DNA from 2 places in the Kitasatospora sp. NPDC092039 genome. Region 2 is predicted to be linked to the other one. Evidence: riboswitches for the same ligand, from Rfam matches in the RefSeq annotation. Region 2 holds a riboswitch; the other holds the start of a gene.
What was found. A riboswitch is a leader RNA that binds a small molecule or an ion and turns the genes downstream of it on or off. The one in region 2 is predicted to bind cobalamin.

Region 1: linked by a shared signal. The riboswitch ahead of ACIQI7_RS17815 (ribonucleoside-diphosphate reductase subunit alpha) and the one ahead of ACIQI7_RS15230 (CoA-acylating methylmalonate-semialdehyde dehydrogenase) in region 2 are both predicted to bind cobalamin.

Annotation. Positions count from the first base shown of each region.
Region 1 covers NZ_JBIVSD010000008.1:93,428-100,406, forward strand. The annotation lists gene ACIQI7_RS17810 (ribonucleotide-diphosphate reductase subunit beta) at 206-1,225, opposite strand; gene ACIQI7_RS17815 (ribonucleoside-diphosphate reductase subunit alpha) at 1,225-3,636, opposite strand; cobalamin riboswitch at 3,828-3,987, opposite strand; gene ACIQI7_RS17820 (glycosyltransferase family 39 protein) at 4,034-5,698, opposite strand; gene ACIQI7_RS17825 (glycoside hydrolase family 26 protein) at 5,698-6,816, opposite strand; gene ACIQI7_RS17830 (glycosyltransferase family 2 protein) at 6,822-6,979, opposite strand, start outside.
Region 2 covers NZ_JBIVSD010000006.1:305,967-312,945, forward strand. The annotation lists gene ACIQI7_RS15225 (UvrD-helicase domain-containing protein) at 1-1,598, shown strand, start outside; cobalamin riboswitch at 2,477-2,668, shown strand; gene ACIQI7_RS15230 (CoA-acylating methylmalonate-semialdehyde dehydrogenase) at 2,880-4,379, shown strand; gene ACIQI7_RS15235 (acyl-CoA dehydrogenase family protein) at 4,385-5,530, shown strand; gene ACIQI7_RS15240 (enoyl-CoA hydratase/isomerase family protein) at 5,530-6,606, shown strand; gene mmsB (3-hydroxyisobutyrate dehydrogenase) at 6,603-6,979, shown strand, end outside.

The DNA.
Region 1 (6,979 bases), on a different contig from region 2:
CGTTCATGCCGGGCGGGGCGGGGGAGTCCTGGCCGGCTGACCGCGGCTCGAACGACCCGGGCGGGTCGGCGCCGCTCCTCCCGGCCGAGGCCTGGTCGTCCTTCCTCTCCGGGGTCAGGTCCGGGGAGTTTCCGACCGACTGATGTCACAGCGGTGCCCCGCACGGGCTGTGGCCGTGCGGGGCACCGCTGTCGTTCGTTCTTCTCTAGAAGTCGTCGTCGAAGGCGACGGTGCCCTCGACGGCGACCTGGTACGCCGACACCCGGCGCTCGAAGAAGTTGGTCAGCTCCTGGACGTTCTGGAGCTCCATGAAGCCGAACGGGTTCGTCGACCCGTAGCGGATCGGCAGGCCGAGGCGCGCGAGGCGCTGGTCCGCCACCGCCTGCAGGTACTCCCGCATCGACGCGGTGTTCATGCCGGGCAGGCCGTCACCGCACAGGTCCTGGGCGAACTGGAGCTCGGCCTCGACGGCCTCCTCCAGCATCTCCGTGACCTGCTTGGCCATCTCGTCGTCGAAGAGGTCGGGCTCCTCCTCGCGGACGGTGTCGACCACCGACATGGCGAAGTCCATGTGCATGGACTCGTCGCGGAACACCCAGTTGGTGCCGGTGGCCAGGCCGTGCAGCAGGCCCCGGCTGCGGAACCAGTACACGTAGGCGAACGCGCCGTAGAAGAACAGGCCTTCCACACACGCGGCGAAGCAGATCAGGTTGAGCAGGAACGCCCGCCTGTCCTCCTTCGTCTGCAGCGACTCGATGTGGTCGACCGCGTTCATGTACTTGAAGCAGAACTGGGCCTTCTGGCGGATGGAGGGGATGTTCTCCACCGCGGCGAAGGCCGCGTTGCGGTCCTCCGGGTCGGGCAGGTAGGTGTCGAGCAGCGTCAGGTAGAACTGGACGTGCACGGCCTCTTCGAACAGCTGCCGCGAGAGGTACAGCCGCGCCTCCGGGGAGTTGATGTGCTTGTAGAGGCTCAGCACCACGTTGTTGGAGACGATCGAGTCGCCGGTGGCGAAGAACGCGACCAGTCGCCCGATGAGGTGCCGCTCGCCCTCGCTGAGCTTCGCCAGGTCCGCGACGTCCGAGTGCAGGTCCACCTCCTCCACCGTCCAGGTGTTCTTGATGGCGTCCCGGTACCGGTCGTAGAACGACGGGTAGCGCATCGGGCGCAGGGTCAGCTCGAAGCCGGGGTCGAGCAGCATCTTGCGGTCTTCGGACTGGGACATTACTGGCAGGCCTCGCAGGACTCGGGGTTCTCCAGGGAGCAGGCGATGGCGGCTTCCTGCTCCGGGGTGAGGGTCGGGCTGTTCACGGGCACGGGCGCCGGCGCGGCGGCGCGGGCGGTGCCGGACGCGGCCTGGGCGATGCGGGTGGCCGGGCGCGAACGCAGGTAGTAGGTGGTCTTCAGGCCGACCTTCCACGCGTAGGCGTACATCGAGCTGAGCTTGCCGATGGTCGGCGCCGCCATGAACAGGTTCAGGGACTGGCTCTGGTCCAGGTACGGCATGCGGGCCGCCGCCAGGTCGATCAGCGCGCGCTGCGGCAGCTCCCAGGCCGTCCGGTACAGCGAACGGACCTCGGCGGGCAGCCAGTTCAGCTCCTGCACCGAGCCGTTGGCGTCGCGCAGGGCGTCCCGGGTCTGCTGGTCCCAGACGCCCAGCTCCTTGAGCTCGCGCACCAGGTACGGGTTGACCTGGAGGAACTCACCGCTCAGCGTCTCGCGCTTGAACAGGTTGGACACCTGCGGCTCGATGCACTCGTACACGCCGGCGATGGAGGCGATGGTCGCGGTCGGCGCGATGGCCAGCAGAAGCGAGTTGCGCAGGCCGGTCTCGGCGATCCGGGCGCGCAGCGCCGTCCAGCGGTCGGCCCACTGCGGGGCGGCGCTCGGGAAGTGGTCGATGTGCAGCTCGCCGCGGGCGGCGCGGGTCTCGCCGTACGCCTCGTGGCGGCCCAGCTGCTCGGCCAGGTCGGCGGAGCGCTCGTAGGCGGTGAGCATGATGCGCTCGGCGATCAGCGTGGACAGCTGCTTCGCCTCGGCGGAGTCGAAGTCGATCCGCAGCTGGAAGAAGACGTCCTGGAGGCCCATCACGCCCAGGCCGACCGGCCGCCAGCGGGAGTTGGACGTCCCGGCCTCGGTGGTCGGGTAGAAGTTGATGTCCACCACGCGGTCGAGGAAGGTGACGGCGGTGCGCACGGTGGCGTCCAGCCGCTCCCAGTCCATGGCGCCGAGCAGGTCGGCGGCCGAGGCGCCGGAGGCCACGTGGGCGCCCAGGTTAACCGAGCCCAGGTTGCAGACGGCGGTCTCGGAGTCGTCCGTGACCTCCAGGATCTCGGTGCACAGGTTGGAGGAGTGCACCGTGCGGCCCGGCAGCGCGGTCTGGTTGGCGGCGCGGTTGGAGGCGTCCTTGAAGGTCATCCAGCCGTTGCCGGTCTGCGCCAGGGTCCGCATCATGCGGGCGTACAGGGTCTGCGCCGGGATGGTGCGCACGGCCTTGCCGGCCTGCTCGGCCTTGCGGTACGCCTCGTCGAAGTCGGCGCCCCACAGGTCGACCAGCTCGGGCACGTCGGCCGGCGAGAACAGCGACCAGTCCTCGTCGGCGTTGACCCGGCGCATGAACTCGTCCGGGATCCAGTGCGCCAGGTTGAGGTTGTGGGTGCGGCGGGCCTCTTCGCCGGTGTTGTCGCGGAGCTCCAGGAACTCCTCGATGTCGGCGTGCCAGGTCTCCAGGTAGACGCAGGCCGCGCCCTTGCGGCGGCCGCCCTGGTTGACGGCGGCGACCGAGGAGTCGAGGGTGCGCAGGAACGGCACGATGCCGTTGGACTTGCCGTTGGTGCCGCGGATCAGGCTGCCGCGCGAGCGGATGCGCGAGTAGGACAGGCCGATGCCGCCGGCGTGCTTGGAGAGGCGGGCGATCTGCGCGTAGCGGTTGTAGATCGAGTCCAGGTTGTCCAGCGGCGAGTCGAGCAGGTAGCAGCTCGACATCTGGGGGTGCCGGGTGCCGGAGTTGAAGAGCGTCGGCGAGGAGGTCAGGTACTCCAGGCGGCTCATCAGGCCGTACAGCTCGGCCACCTCGCGCACCGACTGCTCGCTGTCGCCGACCGCCAGGCCGCAGGCGACGCGCAGCAGGAAGTGCTGCGGGGTCTCGATCACCTTGCGGGTGATCGGGTGGCGCAGCAGGTAGCGGGACTGCACGGTGCGCAGGCCGAAGTACTCGAAGCGGTCGTCGCCCGCGGGGTCGACCAGCGCGTCCAGGGCGGCGGCGTGCTTGGCGACGAAGGCCGCGGTGGTGTCGCCGATCAGGCCCTCGGCGTGGCCGACGGCGATCGAGGCGGAGAAGGACGTCGAGCCCTGGCTGTTCGCCTCGTCGACGATCTCCAGGGCGAGCAGGCGGGCGGCCAGCTTCGAGTACTGGGGGTCCTCGGCGATCATCGACGCGGCGGCGTCCACGGCCAGCCCGCGGAGTTCGGCGAAGTCCGAGCCGGCGTGGCGGCCGCGCAGCGCGGCGGCGGCGACGTGGCCGGGGTCGACCTCGGTGAGGTCGGTGCTGCGGTCGGTGAGCAGCCGCAGCAGGGCGCCGCCGGGGTCGGAGACCGTCGGGTCGGTGAAGGCGGTACCGGAGCCCTGGGCGGGCAGGGTGGCTGAGGCAGCGGTGGTCAAGGCGCTCTCTCCTGGCGGCGATCGGCGGCGGTGATCGGGGGCCACCGGGCCGATCGGGGCAGGGGAGCACGGCACGAACGCAGACGGCGTCGCGCGACGGTGACTCCCCGGCCCGCCCGCGAGGCCCGGAGGGGTAATGCTCGTGCCGGCGCGGCCTCTGCGGGAGGGCCGTGGCGCACGCCGTCGGCAGGTACTCGGACTCGCGGGCACGGCTGCTGGAGCCGCCCGCACACCGCTGCGGGGCAGTCCCGGATTCGCACCGGGTTCCCCTGCATCGACAGCAGGAGTGAGCATACATGTAGTGCCGCCGGACTGCGGTGGCACCATATGTTGTGGCTGTCGTGTCGCGGGTGCGGATGTGGCGGGCGCCCGGTCAGTGCTTGAGATAGACCTTGTACGTACTCGAATCACCGGTCGGCGAGGTGAATTGGGCGATCAGCCGGTAGTGCCCGGCGTCGGCCAGGGCCGCGCTCAGGGCCCGGTCGGTGGCCCTCGGCGCGGTGCTGTCGAGGACGACCATGGTGAACCAGCCGTCGCGGATGGCGGCCACGCTGCCGTCGTCCCCGTGGTGCTGGACCCCGGCGCCGTCGCGGTACTCCGTACCGGCCCGCGCGGAGACCCACTGCTCGGGCCTGGAGACGCTCCCCAGGTAGTACTCGGCGAGTCCGTCGACCTCGGTGAGGTAGCGGCCCTGGGGCTCCGTGTGGACCCGCAGGACGGCCAGCAGGCGGCCGGAGTCGGGCCCGTTCTGGTAGCGCAGGGCGGACTGCTCCAGGCCGAGGGCGAGCAGGGCGACCCAGACCAGGATGCCCAGCTGGGGGTGGCGGAAGTGGGCGCCGACCAGCCGGGTCAGGCCGACCCCGGCGAGCGGGGCGGCGAGCAGCATGCCGTAGCCGAGGTGGCGGAACAGCGCGCCGGAGGTGCCGGTCCACAGGTGGGCGGCGGGCACGAGCAGGGCGGTGACGGTCAGCACGGCACCGAGCAGGGCCCGTTGGCCCCGGGTGGTGGGGACGGGGTCCTTCTCGGCCGCGTCGTGCTCGTTCATCTGCTCGCGGCGCGCGTAGGCGATGGTGCCGGCCACCGCGAGGACGGTGAACAGGCCGGCCCACTGGAGCGTGCCGAGCAGGATCGAGCCGGCCGAGCCGGGGGCATTGCCCTGCGAGGGCGACCACCCGGCGACCCGGCCGAGCGTTCCGTACGGGAGCAGCAGGACGAGGGTGCCGGCGCCCGTCAGCAGCGCGCGCAGGGCGGCCGGGCCGGCCCGGTGCCGCGGCCGGGCGCAGGCGAAGGCGAGGGCGACCAGGGCCGGGACGGCGAAGGCCGCGGAGTAGGCCACGGCGCAGGCCAGCGCCGCGGGTGGGGCGGCGAGCAGGGCCAGGGCCGGGTGGCGGCGGGCGGTGAACACCGTGGTCCAGGCCGCGAGGGCGACCAGCAGCACGGCGAGGGACTCGGGCGCGGCGTAGAAGCCGACCACGACGGTGGACTGGAGGACGGCGTACACGCCGATGGCGCAGATGGCGACCCGCTCGTTGAACAGCCGCCGGGTCAGCGAGTACAGCAGCACCGTGGTGAGCAGCGCGAAGCCGAGGCTGAGCAGCCGGGTGCCCCAGATGCCGCTGGCGTCGGCGGCGGCGCCCGCCAGCGGCGGGTAGAGCCAGGGCGAGCCGTGCACCCGGTCGACCAGGTCGGTGGTGACCGGGGTGCCGTGCATCAGGTTGGCCAGCTGCTGGCGACCGGCGACCATGGCGGCGGCCTCGTCGGGGTGGGCGGCGGCCAGCAGGCGCAGCGAGAGCGCGGCCTGGACGGCCAGGACGGCGCCCAGCAGGCCGCGGGCGATCCAGCGGCGGCGGGGGCTGGTGCCCGGGTCCCAGCCGATCGCGGGGACCTGCGGGATGGTGTACGGGGCCAGTTCGATGCCGTCGGGGTTGTCGACGGGCACGGGCGCCCGGCGCCTACGGCGCTCCGGGCCGTCCTGCGCGGGGATGTCCGGCACCGGGGCGGCGGGGTGGTCCGAGGTGGGGAAGAGGTCGTTGTCCATCAGGGGTTCCGGATGTCGAAGCCGTAGCGGGGGGCGGACACCCGCTTCTTGAAGGCGGCGAGGGTCTCCGGAACGGTCTCGACCCGCCAGTCCGCCCGCTTGACCATGTTGAACCAGATGAAGCCGACGATGTCGTCGTGCGCCTCCATCCCGGAGAACAACTGGTCGACGAAGGCCTGTTGGTGTCTGCCCTGCTCGGTCGCGGTCTCGCTGATGAAGAAGGGCTTGTCGCAGAAGGTGCGGATCTCGGCCATGGTGGGGCCGTACAGGCCCTCGAAGGTCTTGGGTCCGTCGTTGGTGAAGTAGCCGGTCATGCCGGCCCAGTCGACGTAGGTGTCGCCGGGGTAGTACGGCGCCAGGCGGGTGTTGGGCGCGGGGACGGTGATGTTGGGACTCCAGACCCAGATCACGTTGGTGGCGCCGGCCTGGTCGAAGAGGTCGTGGACGTGGCGCCAGGCGGCCACGAAGTCCTGGGGGGTGGCGGCCTGGCGGCCCCACGGATACCAGTCGCCGTTCATCTCGTGGGCGATGCTGATGGCGATCGGCAGGTTCAGCTTGGCGACGGACTTGGCGACGCCGCGCACGTAGTCGTCGGTGTCGCCGGCCGCGATCGAGGCGAGCGAGCGGTCGTGCGGTTCCCAGGCCATGAAGGGCAGTGCGCCGGCCTCGTGGATCCGGCGCACGCCGGCGGTGTCGAAACCGCCCTTCCAGTGGGCGTAGTACTCCATGATGTTGGGCTGCTTGCCGATCGCGGAGCTGTAGCCGGGCAGCGCGTCCATCGTGGCGGGGACGTCGGGCAGGGCGGCGCCGAGGTACTTGTGGCTCGGCTTGAGCAGCGGCGTGACGTCGTACGGGACGCCGGCCGGCTGGGTCTTGGGCGCGGCGGGTGCCGCCGGTGCGGCGCTGCCGGTGGCACCCGGGCTCGCGGTCGCGGCGCCGGGGGCGGGGGTCGCGCCGGGGGAGGCGGCGGCCGGCGCGGGCTGGGCGAGGTCCCTCTGCATCGCGAAGCCCGGGTCCTCGGGGCCGCACGCGGTGGCGAGCAGCACGCCTGCGGCGGTCAGCAGCGGGAGCGCCAGCCGGCGACGGAGCCGGCCGGCCCGTCGGAGGTGGGCGGTCATGGCGATCACACTGCTTCCGTGGGGCGCGGCTGGACGAGGACCCGGCCGACGATGGTGGCGTAGAAGAGGCCGGAGGCGAGGACGAGGGCGAAGTTCAACGGGCCCATGGTGAGCATCCGCCAGATGCTCAGCAGCACCCAGAGCAGGGACGTGCCGCCGCCCC
Region 2 (6,979 bases):
GGCGGTTGGAGCACTACCCGCACTTCATCGGGACGTTTCAAAGCTTCGTCCATACCTTCCTCGCACTGCCGGCTCTGCGTTCGCTGAAGGTCGTCACCCGAGCCGTCGACGACCAGGCCTTCGCCGCCCAGGCCCGCAGGCTTCTGGACCTGGGCCCGTTCACGACGCTGAGGTCCTACCTGAAGCGGCGGAGTGACGGGCTGAAGATGGTCACCGAAGCCACGTACGTCTTCGACCCCACTGAGCCGGAACTGCAGATCCGGGTCGATGGCCTCAATCGCGGCACCGCCAGCTACAGGCAGTTGATGAAACTGAAGGAGCACCTCTTCCTTCGTGGTGTCTTCCGCTACTCGGACATGTACGCGATCGCCACCAGGCATCTGCACCAGCACCCCCGCCTGGCCTCCGGCCTGCGGTCCCGGTTCCCGTTCGTCCTGATCGACGAGATGCAGGACACCGGTGAGGAACAGCGCCGCCTGTTGGAAGCAGTGTTCACGGACGGTGCCGTTGTGCAGTGCGTAGGAGATGTCAACCAGCGCATCCTCAGTGCAGATGGTGTCGGACCTGCGGCCGGGAGCCTCCTGGACGAGGCGGCGATGGACCTGCCGGTTAGCCTGCGCTTCGGCGCGGGGCCCGCCCGGGTGGCGAGCAGGCTCGCGGTTCACCGCCCACAGGAGATCCGAGGCCACGGACCCGAAAGCGCTCTCGCCATCATCACCTTCACCGAGGACAGCATCGTCCGGGTTCTACCCGCTTTCGACGACCTCGTCCGGCGAACAGTGCCGCCCGAAGCCGTCGTCGCGCACCCGCCGAAGATCCTCGGCGCTCGCGAGAGCCCAGGAACCTCACGACTCTTCCCCCGCGCGGTCGGCTGCTACCTGCCCCAGACCGACACCGGGACGACGGTGGCGGTGAGTCGGCTGCTGCAGGCCTACCGGCATGCCAGGGCGGTCCTGCTGCGTACAGGCCAGGTCGGCCCAGCGGTCACCGTTCTGTGGGGAGCCGTCCGCGCTCTCCTCTGGGAGCTGCAGCCACCGACCACGCCCCCGACTCTCCCAGAGAATCTTCCCCCGTTCCCCCAGCTCGACCGCAGACCTGGCACACCGGGCCACCACCTGCGAGTGCTCCTGGTCAGGACGCTGTACGACGGCTGCGACACCCCTGCAGCCTGGGGGGACTTCGTGACCCGCCTCGGGAGACTGGTGGAGCAGGCCGTCGGCGCACCCGTCCCGGTGGACATGGCCACCTATACCCTCTGGCTGTCCCACACGCCGCTGCCACCGGCCTCGGAGGAATCCCCGCCCCCGATGCTCACAGCTACCGTCGCGAGCGCGAAGGGGGAGACGCACTGCGCGACCCTCGTCCTCGAGTGCGCCACCAAGCATGGGAGGAGCCACGACCTCGGCAGCCTGCTCCCCGTCATCACCGGAAAGACTCCCGTCGGCGAACTCAATGCCACGGGCCGGCACGCCGCGATGACCACCTTCGTAGCGGCCACTCGCGCCAAGCACCTCCTCGCGCTAGCCGTCCACGAGAGCCGCGCGAATCCGCACCTCGAAGCCCTGGTACGCGACGACTGGTCCGTAGTCAGCCTCTGAGCGGGCGCGCGGTTCGGCGTGAGACTGTCCAGGGGCAACAAGCAGGGCGGAGTACCACCGCGACTGATGGGCAGCCAGGTCGCAGATGTCGCCCTCTCCAGGGTTGATGGTGCATGCGGCGGCCTCCACCGGGATCATCGTGACCACCGACCGGTTCCCCATCCGCGCGCGAAGCGGAACTGTAAAGGCCTCAGACACGGACCCGCCGGCGGCGCCTGCATTCGCCGCGGCGCGGACATTCAGCCCGCTGATCGCTTACCACCGACCCGGTGCGGACGTCGGTGGATAGGGCTCGCCGAGGCCGGATGGATGTCGCCGTGAGGCGGTCAGGGTGGGGAGGGTCGTGGCCCGGCGCAAGACGGTGCCGGAGCTACTCGCGGCTACGGCATGGGCTGGGGACAGCTTCCCGAGATCCCGTGAGGCGAGCAGCGCCTCGCCGACGACGGCGCGCCGGAGACTGTCCACACCGGACGATCTGTGTGGCGGCTGAGTTCCCCGCCACGACCGGGCCGCAGTCTCTCTTCACCAGCGGGATCACCGTGCGGATCTGGGCGGGTACCGGTTGTTCGACCCTGACCTGTTCACACTGCAGTTGGTCGAGACGGTCCCAAGCGTCACCGCTTCCTCCCCGCCGCTGGAGGCCGGGTCGGTCGATAAGGTGAACGTCGGGGGTGACGACGACGGCCCCAACCGGGCCGGTCGAGGTGCCGGGGTGACTGCGGGCGCTGTGTGGCGAGCTGGAGGTGGTCGTGCACGACATCGCCTACAAGCGGCTGCTGAACATCACCTCGGTGGTCCTCCGCCCGTTGGTGTCGCACCGGGCGGATCCTCAGCTGACCCCGTTGGCGCAACGCGCGCATGGAGAGCTCTGGACTTACTAGGACGTCCAACTATATGGTCGATGGCAGGTCCGCGGTGTCAGGGAAGCCGGTGTGAGTCCGGCACGGTCCCGCCACTGTGACCGGGGAGTTCGTCCTCGCAGGACACGGCCACTGGCAGCCAGCCGGGAAGGCCTGAGGGCGTGCGGTGATCCGGGAGTCAGGATACCGGCCGCGGGTGATCCGTGTTTTCCACGAGGATGGAGACGACACGCATGACTCCGGGCTGCTCCCGTTCTGCTGCTCCTGGTTGTCCTGTGCCGACGACCCCCGGGGCCCACCTGCTCTGACGGTTCGTCCTGCCACCGCCACCGTGACGTCGCGGGGCCGCACCACCGTGCGCCCGTCCGTCGGCGGCGGCCTCCATTCCTCCTCTCCCCGACCCTGTTGAGAGAAGGAACCAATGGTCCGTGAACTGACGCACTTCGTCGCCGGGAAGCGCACGCCCGGGACGTCCGGTCGCTTCGGCGACGTGTACGACCCCAACACCGGCCGGGTGCAGGCCCGGGTGCCGCTCGCCGACCGCGCCGAGGTCGAGGCGGTGATCGCCGACGCCGCTCAGGCCCAGCCCGCGTGGGCGGCCTGGAACCCGCAGCGCCGGGCCCGCGTCCTGCTGCGCTTCCTGCAGCTGGTCGAGCAGGAGAAGGAGGAGCTGGCCCGGCTGCTGTCCGCCGAGCACGGCAAGACCGTCGCCGACGCCCACGGCGACCTCCAACGCGGCCTGGAGGTCGTGGAGTTCGCCGCCGGCATCCCGCACCTGCTGAAGGGCGAGTTCAGTGACAACGCCGGCACCGGCATCGACGTCTACTCGATGCGCCAGCCGCTCGGCGTCGTCGCGGGCATCACGCCGTTCAACTTCCCCGCGATGATCCCGCTGTGGAAGGCCGCACCCGCGCTGGCCTGCGGCAACGCCTTCGTCCTCAAGCCCTCCGAGCGCGACCCGTCGGTGCCGCTGCGGCTGGCCGAGCTGTTCCTGGAGGCCGGGCTGCCGCCGGGCGTGCTCAACGTGGTCAACGGCGGCAAGGAGGCCGTGGACACCCTGCTGGAGGACCCGCGCGTCGAGGCGCTGGGCTTCGTCGGCTCGACCCCGATCGCCCAGTACGTCTACGCGACCGCGGCTGCGCACGGCAAGCGCGCGCAGTGCTTCGGCGGCGCCAAGAACCACATGATCGTGATGCCCGACGCCGACCTCGACCAGGCCGCCGACGCGCTGATCGGCGCCGGCTACGGCTCGGCCGGCGAGCGCTGCATGGCCATCTCGGTGGCCGTCCCGGTCGGCGAGGAGACCGCGGACGCCCTGGTGGCGAAGCTGGTCGAGCGGATCGCCGCGCTGAAGGTCGGCCGCTCGGACGACCCGGCGGCGGACTTCGGCCCGCTGGTCGGCCGTGACGCCCTGGAGCGGGTCCGCGGCTACCTGGACCTCGGGGTCGAGGAGGACGCCGAACTCGTCGTCGACGGACGGGACTTCCGCCTGGAGGGGCACGAGGACGGCTACTTCCTCGGCGCCTCGCTGTTCGACCGGGTCACGCCGGACATGCGGATCTACCGGGAGGAGATCTTCGGCCCGGTACTGACCGTCGTGCGCGCCGCCGACTACGAGGAGGCGCTGCGCCTGCCCAGCGAGCACGAGTTCGGCAACGGCGTAGCGATCTACACCCGGGACGGCGACACCGCCCGCGACTTCGCCCGCCGGGTGAACACCGGCATGGTCGGCGTCAACGTGCCCATCCCGGTGCCGATCGCCTACCACACCTTCGGCGGCTGGAAGCGCTCCGGCTTCGGCGACCTCAACCAGCACGGCCCGGACTCGATCCGCTTCTACACCCGCACCCGTACCGTCACCTCGCGCTGGCCCTCCGGGGTCAAGGAGGGCGCGAGCTTCACCATGCCGACGATGGGCTGAGCATTGTGAACGCAAGTGAACTGACGGAGGAGCAGGCCTCCATCGCTGAGGCCGTCGGAGCCTTCGCCGCCGAACACCTGGCACCGAACGCCGTCGAGTGGGACCAAAGCAAGCACTTCCCGGTCGACGTGCTGCGCAAGGCCGCCGATCTGGGCCTTGCCGGTATCTATGTCCGGGAGGACGCCGGCGGCTCTGCGCTGACCCGACGCGACGGGGTAGTCGCCTTCGAGGCACTCGCCACCGGCTGTCCGTCCATCGCCGCCTACCTGTCCATCCACAACATGGTCGCCTGGATGGTCGACCGCTACGGCGACGCCGCCCAGCGGGCCGGCTGGCTGCCGGGGCTCTGCTCAGCCGAGCATCTGGGCAGCTACTGCCTTACCGAGCCCGGCGCCGGCTCCGACGCGGCCGCGATCGCCACCCGAGCGGTGCGTGACGGCGACCACTGGGTGCTGGACGGCGTCAAGCAGTTCATCTCCGGAGCGGGGGCCGCACAGATCTACCTGGTGATGGCCCGCACCGGAGGCTCCGGGGCCTCCGGGCTGTCCGCCTTCATCGTGGACCGGGACGACCCCGGCGTCTCCTTCGGACCGAACGAGACGAAGATGGGCTGGAACGCCCAGCCCACCCGGCAGGTCGTGCTGGACGGTGTCCGGCTGCCCGCCGACCGTCTGCTCGGCGACGAGGGCGGAGGCTTCCGGGTCGCCATGTCGGGACTCAACGGCGGCCGCCTCGGCATCGCCGCCTGCTCCCTCGGCGGCGCGCAGAGCGCCCTGGAACGGGCCACCGGCTACCTCGCGGACCGTGAGGCGTTCGGCACCCGGCTCCTGCACGCCCAGGCCCTGCAGTTCCGGCTCGCCGACATGGCGACCGAGTTGGAGGCGGCCCGGGCGCTGCTGTGGCGGGCGGCCAGCGCGCTGGACCGGGGCGATCCCCGGGCGCCGCAGCTGTGCGCGATGGCCAAGCGCTACGCCACCGACACCGGCTTCGAGGTCGCCAACCAGGCCCTCCAGCTCCACGGCGGCTACGGCTACCTGGCCGAGTACGGCATCGAGAAGATCGTCCGCGACCTGCGGGTGCACCAGATCCTGGAAGGGACCAACGAGATCATGCGCGTCATCGTCGCCCGCGGCCTGACCGGAGCCGCGTGATGGCCGGCCACGACCTCGACGAGGTCATCATCCAGCGCGAGGGCCGGGCCGGCCTAATCGTCCTCAACCGCCCCGCGGCCCTGAACGCCCTCACCCACGGCATGGTGCTGCGCATCGCCGAGGCGCTGGACGCGTGGGAGGACGACGCCCGGGTCGAGACCGTCGTCATCACGGGGTCCGGGGACCGCGCCTTCTGCGCCGGCGGGGACATCGTCGCCATCCACCGCGCCGCCACCGGCGGGGACCCGGGCGCCGTCGAGGGGTTCTGGCGCGACGAGTACCGCCTCAACGCCCGGATCGCCCGCTACCCCAAGCCGTACGTGGCCGTGATGGACGGCATCGTCATGGGCGGCGGGGTCGGCGTGTCCGCCCACGGCAGCGTGCGGATCGTCACGGAGACCACCCGCATCGCCATGCCCGAAGCCGGCATCGGTTTCGTCCCCGACGTGGGCGGCACCTACCTGTTCGCCCTGGCGCCCGGCGAGCTGGGCACCCACCTCGCCCTCACCGCCGGCTCGGTGGGCGCGGCAGACGCGCTGCTCTGCGGGCTCGCCGACCACTTCCTGCCCTCCGAGCGGGTGCCGGCGCTGCTCGACGACCTCGCCGAACTGCCCGTGCACGACGCCCTGGAGCGGCACGTCGAACCCGTGCCGAGCGGTGCGCTGGAGGGGCAGCGCGCCTGGATCGACCACTGCTACGCGGCCGGCACCGTCGAGGAAATCCTCGACCGGCTGCGGGAGAGCGGCGAACCGGAGGCGAAGAAGGCCGCGGACCGGATCGCCGCCAACTCGCCCACCGCCGTGAAGGCAACCCTGGCGGCGCTGCGCCGGGCCCGGGCCCTCGGCCCGCTGGAAGCCGTCCTCGACCAGGAGTACCGCACCTCCTGCGCGGCGCTCGCCACGCCGGACCTCGCCGAGGGCATCCGGGCCCAGGTGATCGACAAGGACCGCGACCCGCGGTGGCACCCGCCGACGCTCAGCGCCGTCGAACCCACCGCCGTGGCCCGGTACTTCGCCCCGTTGGGCGCGCGCGAACTCGGCCTCGCCGCCACCACCACATTCCTGGAGCGCTGGTGACCCTGACCATCGGATTCATCGGGCTGGGCAACATGGGCGGCCCGATGGCCGCCAACCTCGTCAAGGCCGGGCACCGGGTGATCGGTTACGACCTCTCGGCTGAGGCCCGGGGCCTGGCCGCGGCGCAGGGAGTGATGATCGCGGTCTCCGCCGCCGAGGCGGTCGGCGAAGCCGACGTGGTGCTGACCATGCTGCCGACCGGACGCCATGTCCTCGACTCCTACGGCGAGTTGACCGAGGCGGCCTCGGGTGCGCTGTTCATCGACTGCTCCACCATCGCCGTCGGGGACGCCCGGGTGGCAGCCGACCTCGCCCGGGTCGCCGGGCACCGGGCCGTCGACGCCCCGGTCTCCGGCGGTGTAGCGGGGGCCGA